Actinospica robiniae DSM 44927: one gene and its partners. The protein of the gene in region 2 interacts with the protein of the main gene of each other region in a pairwise test. Links are inferred from orthologs where the notes say so. Each region holds a gene or a part of one and is shown on either strand. Other genes may lie near its edges.

Evidence for each region.
Region 1: the proteins of dnaE (region 2) and rplL interact in binary tests that used the Escherichia coli proteins (3 or more experiments, as listed by UniProt). The link is inferred for Actinospica robiniae DSM 44927 from one-to-one orthologs.
Region 3: the proteins of dnaE (region 2) and ACTRO_RS24135 interact in binary tests that used the Escherichia coli proteins (3 or more experiments, as listed by UniProt). The link is inferred for Actinospica robiniae DSM 44927 from one-to-one orthologs.

The regions. Positions count from the first base shown.
Region 1 is NZ_KI632511.1:5,432,254-5,435,379, reverse strand. The notes cover bases 146-3,126. They hold rplL (50S ribosomal protein L7/L12), read left to right. Parts: upstream 146-1,433; coding sequence 1,434-1,820; downstream 1,821-3,126. Other genes in these bases: rpoB (DNA-directed RNA polymerase subunit beta), read left to right, coding at 2,632-3,126; rplJ (50S ribosomal protein L10), read left to right, coding at 828-1,349; ACTRO_RS22975 (SCO4651 family lipoprotein), read left to right, coding at 146-442. Outside these bases: more of ACTRO_RS22975, read left to right, coding at 1-145. UniProt on the Escherichia coli protein: The binding site for several of the GTPase factors involved in protein synthesis (IF-2, EF-Tu, EF-G and RF3). Is thus essential for accurate translation.
Region 2 is NZ_KI632511.1:6,943,164-6,947,450, reverse strand. Bases 24-4,165 are described here. They hold dnaE (DNA polymerase III subunit alpha), read right to left. Parts: upstream 3,815-4,165; coding sequence 224-3,814; downstream 24-223. Other genes in these bases: ACTRO_RS50510 (DUF6348 family protein), read right to left, coding at 3,904-4,165; ACTRO_RS29840 (maleylpyruvate isomerase family mycothiol-dependent enzyme), read right to left, coding at 24-121. Outside these bases: more of ACTRO_RS29840, read right to left, coding at 1-23; more of ACTRO_RS50510, read right to left, coding at 4,166-4,287. UniProt on the Escherichia coli protein: DNA polymerase III is a complex, multichain enzyme responsible for most of the replicative synthesis in bacteria. This DNA polymerase also exhibits 3' to 5' exonuclease activity. The alpha chain is the DNA polymerase catalytic subunit.
Region 3 is NZ_KI632511.1:5,686,699-5,689,857, forward strand. The notes cover bases 137-3,150. They hold ACTRO_RS24135 (DNA polymerase III subunit gamma and tau), read right to left. Parts: upstream 2,759-3,150; coding sequence 515-2,758; downstream 137-514. Other genes in these bases: ACTRO_RS24130 (YbaB/EbfC family nucleoid-associated protein), read right to left, coding at 137-388. In the rest of the region: recombination mediator RecR, read right to left, coding at 1-21; more of ACTRO_RS24130, read right to left, coding at 53-136. UniProt on the Escherichia coli protein: Part of the beta sliding clamp loading complex, which hydrolyzes ATP to load the beta clamp onto primed DNA to form the DNA replication pre-initiation complex.

The DNA of each region.
Region 1 (3,126 bases), 1.5 Mb from region 2 along the record:
GGGCTCGCTCTCCACGATCCTGAGTCAGGCCAAGAACTACGACCCGACCACGCAGCTGTCCGCGCTGCTGGCCACCGGCGACGTCAGCGAGGTGGGCCAGGAGACGGTGGACGGCCGGCAGGCCACGCACTACTCCGGCACGCTCACCTCGGCCCAGGTGCTGGCCCTCGGCAGCAGCCAGGCGCACCTGACGGCCGATCAGGTCGCCCAGCTGCAGAGCGAGTTCAAGGCGGCCGGCATCAAGTCCGAGGCCATCGACCTCTGGGTCGCCGCGGACAAGCTGCCGGTCGAGATCAAGATCGCGCAGCAGGCGAGCACCACCTCGGTGAAGATGGACATGCACCTGTCCGACTGGGGCGCGAAGGTGAACATCGGCGCGCCGCCGGCGGACCAGGTCTTCGACCTCACCGGCAAGCTCGGCTCGATCGGCATGGGCGGCTGATCCGATCCCGTCCGATGATCGCAGGATCCGGCCCGCGCCGCTCACGGCGCGGGCCGGATCGCGTTCGAGGCGCGTTCCGGGGCGGGGAGGGCGCCGGAGAGGAGACCGCGGGGCGGGCGATTTGCCCTGTGTGCGGGCCGCGGGTTAGCCTTGACCCGATCCGATGACCGCTGGTCGCTGCTCGCGTTCGCGTAGAGCAGTCGAAGGTCCTGCGACCGCAGGTGGCCCGCGCAGGTGTATGTAGGTGAGCTTACGACTCGATCGCCCGAGTCGGCCCTGACCCCGTGCGCCCGCGCATGGGGTTTTCTTGTTGCCGCAGCATCTCCGCCCGCCGTGATACGCGGGACCGACGGTCCTCACACACCACCGTCCCGGAAGGAGGGCCATGGCGAAGGCTGAGCGTCAGGCCGCCGTCGAGGAGCTCACGGCTCAGTTCCGTGAGTCCAACGCGGCCGTGCTGACCGAGTACCGCGGGCTCACCGTGAAGCAGCTCAAGGAGCTGCGTCGCGCCCTGGGTGCGGACACGCAGTACGCCGTCGTGAAGAACACCCTGACCCAGCGTGCGGCCAGCGAGGCCGGCATCGAGGGTCTCAACGACCTGCTGGCCGGGCCGTCCGCGATCGCCTTCATCAAGGGCGACGCGGTCGAGGCCGCCAAGGGTCTGCGTGACTTCGCGAAGGCCAACCCGCTGCTGGTGATCAAGGGTGGCGTGATGGACGGCAAGCCGCTGTCCGCCACCGAGGTCACCAAGCTCGCCGACCTCGAGTCCCGCGAGGTTCTGCTGGCCAAGGCCGCCGGCGCCATGAAGGCGTCCCTGGCCAACGCCGCTGCGCTGTTCCAGGCCCCGCTCACGCAGTTCGCCCGCACCGCGGACGCCCTGCGCGCGAAGGTCGAGCAGAACGGCTGAGCTGCCGTCCAACCCCCGGGCAGCGCGACACCTCACGGTGCACCGCCGCCCGACCCCGATTCGTAGTACCGAAAGGAAGTCATCATGGCGAAGCTGAGCAACGACGAGCTGCTTGAGTCGTTCAAGGAAATGACGCTGATCGAGCTCTCCGAGTTCGTCAAGCTGTTCGAAGAGGTCTTCGACGTCAAGGCCGCCGCCCCGGCCGCCGCCGTCGTGCAGGCCTCCGGTGGCGGCGAGGCCGCCGCCGAGGTCGAGGAGCAGGACGAGTTCGACGTCATCCTCGAGTCCGCCGGCGACAAGAAGATCCAGGTCATCAAGGTCGTGCGCGAGCTGACCTCGCTCGGCCTGAAGGAGGCCAAGGACCTCGTCGACAGCGCGCCGAAGGCGCTGCTGGAGAAGGTCAACAAGGAGGCCGCCGAGAAGGCCAAGGCCGACCTCGAGGCCGTCGGCGCGGGCGTCTCGGTCAAGTAGTTCCAAATAGCCGCCCTGCGCCCTCCACGGGGCGTAGGACAGCTTGCCGCAGGGCCGTATCGGGTGGATCGCCCCACCCGATACGGCCCTGTGCCGTTTCCCGGCAGTCGTCTCCCGGCGGCTGCCTTCCGCCGTCCCCGGTCCCGGCCGCCGCACCGCCCCCGAGGGCCCCTGGCGCCCCTGGCGCGCCGCCGCTCGACCGTGTGGACTTCCACGGCCCCGTACGCGGCCCCCGGGCCGAGGCGGCGCGCCCTACGGGCGTCTCCGGGCCAGTATCGCGACCCCTGTTCTCCATCCGCCTTGGAATTCGTCCCCGAAGCGGCGAGTGATCTCGTCGGGCCGCGGGTACACCCTCGTCTGGACGAGTCCGCGGGTTGCCGATTTGGGCCGGTAGAGACGTCAAGGGGCTTGTCACTCTTGACGAAACGGCTCCGGCGCGCAATTCTCTGGTCGTCTGCACGAGACGCGGCGGTCCCTCATGGGCAGCGCAAGCCGGGGCTGGCCGCCCGCGTCTCCGACACGGTTCACGCGTGTTGCGCCGTCTTCTGCCACGGCCGCGCGGGGAACGTGTCCAGCGCACTGCCGAGCGGCTCTGAACTGGGCTTTCATAAAGCCCGCGAGTCGGACTCGACAGCAGTTGGCCTTTCGGCTACACTGCTCGTTTGCGCTGCCTTCTACCGTATGAGCACGTTCCGGAGTCGGCCGGTCACCCCCTCCACGGGTGTCGGTCTTGTCGAGTTCTCCGGTTCCGTGCCCGATCGGGCACCGGTGGCGCGAAGTGAGTCCGAGCCCTCGGAAGGACCCCGTCACCTTGGCCACCGCCGCCCCGCACGCCGTGAACGGTAATAACACCAGCACCGCCCCCCGCCGTGTCTCTTTCGCCAAAATCCGCGAACCGCTCGAGGTTCCGAACCTGCTGGCGCTCCAGACCGAGAGCTTCGACTGGCTGGTGGGCAACCAGGCATGGAAGGACCGGGTCGCTGCCCAGCAGGCGGCCGGCCTGGAAGTACCGACCACCTCCGGTCTGGAGGAGATCTTCGAGGAGATCTCCCCGATCGAGGACTTCTCCGGGTCGATGTCCCTGACCTTCCGCGACCACAGGTTCGAGCCCGCCAAGTACTCGATCGACGAGTGCAAGGAGCGGGACTTCACCTTCGCCGCGCCGCTGTTCGTCACCGCCGAGTTCACCAACAACGAGACCGGCGAGATCAAGAGCCAGACGGTCTTCATGGGCGACTTCCCGCTCATGACCAACAAGGGCACCTTCATCATCAACGGCACCGAGCGTGTCGTGGTGTCCCAGCTG
Region 2 (4,287 bases):
GCTGATCCGCCGTCCAATCGGGACAGCACGGCACCTTCGCCGAACGCTCGGCACTGGCGATCGCCGCGCGCAGCAGCTGGAACTCGTGGTTCAGATCGGCTCGAAGGCGTGTGGTCTCCATACATCGAGTCAATCACCCGCTACCGACAAAATCGGACAGGTCAGGCCGTGCCGCCCGTCGTAGCCGCACGTCGGACAGGCGCCGCCGCCCGCCGGCCGCGCGTCACGCGGCCATGACCCCCGGGCCGAACAGGGCCTTGACCTCGGAGTAGAAGCCGTTGCCCGCGTCCACCCGGTAGGCCGGCAGCGCGTACTTCGCCGTCGTGTCGCTGCCGACGACGTTCAGCTGCACCCGCTGGCCGCCCGGGTAGGTCTCCAGGATCCGCTTGAGCTCGGCCACGGACTGGGCGTTGACCCGCCGCTCGCGCAGCGTGAGCAGCACCGGCATGTCGGAGCCGACGGTGGAGATGTCCAGCGGGGCGAGCTCCTTGCCCATCACCGACTTGACCCCGTCGCGCTCCTTGAGGTTGCCGAGCACCGAGACCGCGGCGTCCGGACGCAGCTCGTCCATGTACAGCTGGTAGGCCTGCGGGAAGAAGAGCACGTCGATACTCGCGTCGAGGTCCTCGACCACCACGGCCGCCCACGTCTCGCCACGCTGGTTGACCTTGCGGTCGACCTTCGTGATCAGGCCGGCGATACGCACCGGACCCTCGGTCCGCTCGTTCTCCAGCAGATCCGGGATGGACAGATCGCGGTTGCGGGCCAGCAGCGGCTCCGCGCCGCCGAGCGGGTGGTCGGAGACGTAGAGGCCGAGCATCTCCCGCTCGTAGCTGAGCAGGACCTTCTTGCTCCACTCCGGCGCGTCCTGCGCGATCGCGGCGCCGCCGAAGGAGCCGGCGTCGGGCTCGTCCGCGCCGAGCTCGCCGAACAGCGAGTCCTGGCCGAAGGCCTCGGCCTTCTTCAGGCTGATCACCGAGTCGACCGCGGATTCGTGCACTTCGATCAGGGCGCGCCGGGGGTGGCCGAGCGAGTCGTACCCGCCGGACTTGATCAGCGACTCGACCGCGCGCTTGTTGCACACGACCAGCTCGACCTTGTCCAGGAAGTCGCCGAACGAGGTGTACGTGCCCTTCGACTTGCGCGCCCGGATGATCGCGTCCACCACGTTCTCGCCGACGTTGCGCACGGCGCCGAGGCCGAAGCGGATGTCGGCGCCGACCGGGGTGAACTGGTGGGCCGAGTCGTTCACGTCCGGCGGCAGCACCCGGATGCCCATGCGCCGGCATTCGGCCAGGTAGACGGCCGACTTGTCCTTGTCGCCACCGGTCGAGGTGAGCAGCGCGGCCATGAACTCGACCGGGTAGTTGGCCTTCAGGTACGCGGTCCAGAACGAGACGATGCCGTAGCCGGCGGTGTGCGACTTGTTGAATCCGTACCCGGAGAAGGGCACGAGCACGTCCCAGACGGACTGGATCGCCTCCTTCGAGTAGCCGTTGTCCGCCATGCCGGCGGAGAAGCGCTCGAACTCGGCGTCCAGGATCTCCTTCTTCTTCTTGCCCATCGCCCGGCGCAGCAGGTCGGCGCCGCCCAGCGAGTAGCCGGCCAGGTTCCGCGCGATCGCCATGACCTGCTCCTGGTAGACCACCAGGCCGTAGGTCTCCCCCAGGATCGGCTCGAGCACCTCGGCCAGCTCCGGGTGGATCGGGGTGGCCTCCTGCCGGCCGTTCTTGCGCTCGGCGTAGTTGATGTGCGAGTTCGCTTCCATCGGGCCCGGCCGGTAGAGCGCGAGCACGGCCGCGATGTCGCCGAACTTGGTCACGCCCATCGACTTGAGCAGGTTGCGCATGCCCGAGTTGTCGAGCTGGAACACCCCGAGCGTGTCGCCGCGGGACATCAGCTCGAAGGTCTTGTCGTCCTGCAGCTCCAGCGTCTCGAGGTCGATCTCGACCCCGTGGTTCACCTTGATCAGCGCGATCGCGTCGGAGATGACCTTGAGGTTGCGCAGCCCCAGGAAGTCCATCTTCAGCAGGCCCATGGCCTCGCAGCTCGGGTATTCGAACCCGGTGATGACCGCGCCGTCCTTCTCCCGCTGGTGCAGCGGGACGGCGTTGGTCAGCGGCTGCGAGCCGATGATGACGGCGCACGCGTGCACGCCGAAGTTGCGCATCATGCCCTCGACGCCGCGTGCGGTGTCGATGACCTTCTTCACGTCCGGGTCCGCGTCGTAGAGCGAGCGGATCTCGCCGGCTTCCTTGTACCGGTCGTGCTTCTCGTCGAAGATGCCGTAGATCGGGATGTCCTTGGCCATCACCGGCGGCGGCAGCGCCTTGGTGATCTTCTCGCCGAGGGCGAAGGGGTAGCCCAGGATCCGGGACGCGTCCTTGATCGCCTGCTTGGTCTTGATCCGGCCGAAGGTGTTGACCTGCGCCACGCACTCGGCGCCGTACTTGTCGGTGACGTAGCGCAGCATCTCGTCGCGCCGGTCGTCCGCGAAGTCGAGGTCGATGTCGGGGGGCGAGATGCGCTCGGGGTTCAGGAACCGCTCGAACAGCAGCGCGTGCTCGATCGGGTCGAGCTCGGTGATGCGCAGGCAGTAGGCGACCATCGAGCCGGTGGCCGAGCCTCGGCCCGGGCCGAGCGCGATGCCGGTGCGCTTGGCGTACTGGCAGATGTCACCGACGATGAGGAAGTACGCGCTGAAGTCCATCCGCTCCATCAGCGCGAGCTCGAGCTCGATCCGGTCCGCGTACTCCTGGCTCAGCTCCGGCCCGAACCGGCGGTGCGCTCCGGCGTAGACCTCCTTGCGCAGCCAGGACGCCTGGGTCTCGCCCTCGGGCACCGGGAACTGCGGCATCCAGGACTTGTTCTCGGCGAAGACCTCGTCGTACGCGTCCGGGGCTACCATCTCGGCGATCAGCAGCGAGCTGTCGCAGGCGCCGGGCACGGAGTCGAACAGCCGGCGCATGTCCTCGGCCGGCTTGATGTAGTAGCCGGTGCCGTTGAAGCGGAAGCGGGTGGGGTCGTCGAGGTTGCGGCCGACGCCGATGGCCAGCATCGCGTCGTGCGCGGGGGCCTGGTCCTCGGTGATGTAGTGCGAGTCGTTGGTGGCCAGCGGCGGGATCCCGAGCTTGCGGCCGATCTCGAGCAGGCCGTCGCGCACCTGGCGCTCGATGCCGAGGTCGTGGTCCATCAGCTCGAGGAAGTAGTGGTCCTTGCCGAAGATGTCCTGGTAGGCCGAGGCCGCCTTGACCGCCTCGTCGAACTGGCCGAGCCGCAGCCGGGTCTGCACCTCGCCGGAGGGGCAGCCGGTGGTGGCGACGATGCCCTCGGCGTGCTGCGAGATCAGCTCGCGGTCCATCCGCGGGGCCTTGTAGAAGCCCTCGAACGAGGCGATGGAGGAGATCTTGAACAGGTTGCGCAGCCCGGTCGCGTTGACCGACTGCATGGTGATGTGGGTGTAGGCGCCCCGCCCGGAGACGTCCTTGCCGCCCTCTTCCTCGTCGTCCCCGCCCGCAGACGGCCGCAGGTGCGCCGGACCGCCCCAGAACACCGGCTTCTTGGTGAACCGCGACTCCGGCGCGACGTACGCCTCGATGCCGATGATGGGCTTGATATCGGCACCCGAGGCCCGGGCGTCCTTGGCCGTCTTCCACAGGTCGTAGGCGCCGAACATGTTGCCGTGGTCGGACATCCCGACCGCGGGCATGCCCAGCCGCGCCGCCTCCGCGACCAGCGGCTTCATCTTGGCCGCACCGTCCAGCTTGGAATACTCGGTGTGGACGTGCAGGTGGACGAAGGAGTCGGAAGACACGGTCGGGGAGCTCCGTTCTTACGTGGCTGACGCGGGCCGACTCCACCTTAGTGCTTCCAGAGATGGGCTGAGCCCGGGCCCCGCCGGGCTCAGCCGACCCGTAGCCGCGGGTCCCGGTCGCCGAGCACCTGCGCCGCCGGCCAGCGCTTCCGAAGCACTTCGGCGAGCAGGAAGTTGCCCACTCCCTCGGCGATCACCATCACGTCGGTGCTGACGCGCACGAGCCGGGTGCGCTCATCGTCGGAGAGTTGCTCGATGAGGTAGGGGGCGGGCAGCGCGAAGCCCGGATGTTCGCCGTCGAGGCACCCGCCGCACTGGCACGCTCCGGCGCAGGCGTCGTCGTGCTGATGACCAGGCCCGTGGCCGGCTACCTCGCCCGCGGCCGGCTCATCGAGATCGAGCCGCACGTTCGGGAACACCGGCTCGGTTCGGCCGGGCGGCAGTGGAATGAGCAGTGCGTAGTAACGCACGGC
Region 3 (3,159 bases), 1.3 Mb from region 2 along the record:
CTGGACCACGCCCTCGTACATGCCGATCCTTCTTGTCGATTCGCCCGAGGGCCTAGAAGCCCAGCGGGAACGAGGCGCCGCCCGGGCCGCCGAGGCCGCCGCCCTGGCCCAGCTGCGAGAGCGGGCCGAGCTTGTCCTGCTGCAGCGCGTCGGACTTCCGGTTCGCGTCGTGGATGGCCGCGATGATCAGGTCGGCAAGGGTCTCGGTGTCCTGCGGGTCGGCCGCCTCCGGCGAGATCTTCAGACCCTTGATCTCGCCGAGTCCGCTGACCGTGGCCTCGACCAGGCCGCCGCCGGCGCTGCCGGTCACCGTCTGCTCGCCCAGCTCCTGCTGCGCCGCCAGCATCTGCTCCTGCATCTGCTGGGCCTGCTGGACCAGCGCTCCCATGTCGAATCCTTCTGGAAACACCGTCGTCGCTCCCTTGTCTTCCGTGCGGCGGCCGCGGGAGGCGGCCGGTCCCTGTCTCGACGAGCCTACGGGGCCCGGAGCTTGTGCGGCTGCGGGCGGCCCGTCTCAATCAGTGCCCTGCATCTCCTCGAGCAGGTTGGCGCCGAGCTCCCGAACCAGCAGGTCGCGGGCCGAGGGACCGGGGCCGAGGCTGACCGCGGCCCGGTCGTCCATCCGCACCAGACCCGCCTCGAACGGGTCCTCCTCCTCGGCCGGCTCGGGCGCCGTGGCGAGGGGTGGCCTGGACTGGGCCGGCGGCGCGGTGGCGGCGGACACGGCCGAAGAGACGTTCGGAGCCGGGGGCATGGCCGGGGCCGCGGCGGAGCCGGCGGCGTACGGCGCGCCCGGAGCGGGCCGGTCCGGCGGCGGATGGGTCGGGGGCGTACCCGGCCCGTCGATGCGCGCTTCGGGGCCGGCCGCGGGCATCGCCGACGCGGGCGCGGCGGCCTGCGGCGCAGCGTTCTGCGACGGGGCGCCGAAACCGCCGGAAGCCGGGCCCGCACTCGGATTCTGGGCGGCCGGACCCGAGCCGAAGCCCTGGCTCGCCGGACCCGGTGCCGCCGGGCCGCCGGACCCGAAGCCCGGGCCGCCGTGCCCCGGCCCGCCGCCCGGCCCGAATCCCTGGCTCTGCCCCGATCCCGACCCGGCGCCCGGATCGACGAGCGCGTCGATCCGCCACTCGCCGCCGAAGATCTGGCGCAGCACCTGACGCAGCGTCTCCTCGCGGTTGGACCCGGCGAAGCTGTCGCGCAGGCCGGCGCTGTTGAAGCCGATCTGCAGCACCCGCCCCTCGACCCCGACCACGTTGGCGTTGGCCGAGATCATGGTCCAGGCGACCCGGCTCTGCGACTTCACCAGCTCGAGGATCTCGGGCCAGCGGGCGCGTATGGCGGACACGTCGCCCGCGGGCGCGGGCGACGCACTCGGCGCGGGGCCGGCGGACGGCGCCGCCGCGGCGGGGGCGGCCGGGGCCGCGGGCTCGCGCCACGGTGCGGCGCCGAGCGTCGAGGAGGGCGGGGCGGGAGCCGGCGGCGCCGGGGCCGGCGCGGCCATCGCGGCGGGCACCGGGGCGGCCGCGGCGGGCTGCGCCGGGGGTTGCTCGGCCGCGGCGCCCGGCGCGGGCACGTACCCGGCCGGAGCCGCCGCCGCGGTGGCGCCGAAGCGCTCGAGCCGTTCCAGCCGCGTCGCCATGGCCCGGGCGGAATCCTCGGCGCCGGGCAACAGGATCCGCGCGAAGACGAGTTCGAGCAGCAGCCGGGGCGCGGTGGCGCCGCGCATCTCGGTGAGCCCGGTGTTGGCCAGGTCCGCGGCCCGGGAGAGCTCGGCCTGGCCGAAGCCCGCGGCCTGCTCGGACATCCGGGCCATCCGGTCGGCCGGCACCGAGATCAGGCCCTTGCCCGCGGCGTCCGGCACCGCCTGCAGGATGAGCAGGTCGCGCAGCCGCTCGAGCAGGTCGCCGAGGAAGCGGCGCGGGTCGTGCCCGCCCTCGACCACGCGGTCGACGATCTCGAACGCGGCGGCGCCGGAGCGGGCCGCGAGCGCGGAGACCGCCTCGTCGAGCAGCGCCGAGTCGGTGTAGCCGAGCAGCGCGGCGGCGGCCTGGTAGCTCACGCCGTTCTCGTCCGCGCCGGCCAGCAGCTGGTCCATGACCGAGAGGGAGTCGCGCACCGACCCCGCCCCCGCCCGCACGACCAGCGGCAGCACCTCGGGCTCGACCTTGATCTGCTCCTGCTCGCACAGGTGCGCCAGGTAGTCGCGCAACGTGCCGGGCGGGACCAGCCGGAAGGGGTAGTGATGCGTACGCGAGCGGATGGTGCCGATGACCTTTTCCGGCTCCGTGGTCGCGAAGATGAACTTGAGGTGCGGCGGAGGCTCCTCGACCACCTTGAGCAGCGCGTTGAACCCGGCCGAGCTCACCATGTGGGCCTCGTCCAGGATGTAGATCTTGTAGCGCGACTCGACCGGCGCGAAGAACGCCCGCTCGCGCAGATCCCGCGCGTCGTCCACACCGCCGTGCGAGGCCGCGTCGATCTCGATCACGTCGAGCGACCCCGCCGCCCCGCGGGCCAGGCCCACACAGGACCTGCACACGCCGCACGGCGTCGGCGTCGGCCCCTGCTCGCAGTTCAGGCAGCGCGCCAGGATGCGCGCGCTGGTGGTCTTGCCGCACCCGCGCGGCCCGCTGAAGAGATAGGCGTGATTGACCCGCTGGTTGCGCAGCGCCTGCTGCAGCGGTCCGGTCACGTGCTCCTGCCCGATGACCTCTTCGAAGGTCTCGGGGCGATACCGGCGGTAGAGCGCTAGCGACACGCTTGTGAGCCTAGCCGCTTCCGCCGACAACAATGCGAAAGACCCCTCGCGCACCCGCCAGAGCCTGCCTACCCTTGCTGCATTCCTGCCCTGGGGGGGTTCGGTGGGATGACGCCACACGAGGGGTCCGGGAACAGGATAGCCCAGAAATCAGAGTGGCGGAGCACCCCCGATCGTCGGGTAAGCTACCCCACGGAGGATTCGCCTAGTGGCCTAGGGCGCACGCTTGGAAAGCGTGTTGGGGGCAACCCCTCACGAGTTCAAATCTCGTATCCTCCGCCCCAGGGACAGCCCCTGACCTGCGAAAGCAATGGTCAGGGGCTGTTTCGTCAATGGGCCGAAAACCGCCCGGGGCCGGCCCCGAAGGTGGCATGGCGCACCATCGCGGTTGCGCGCGCGGC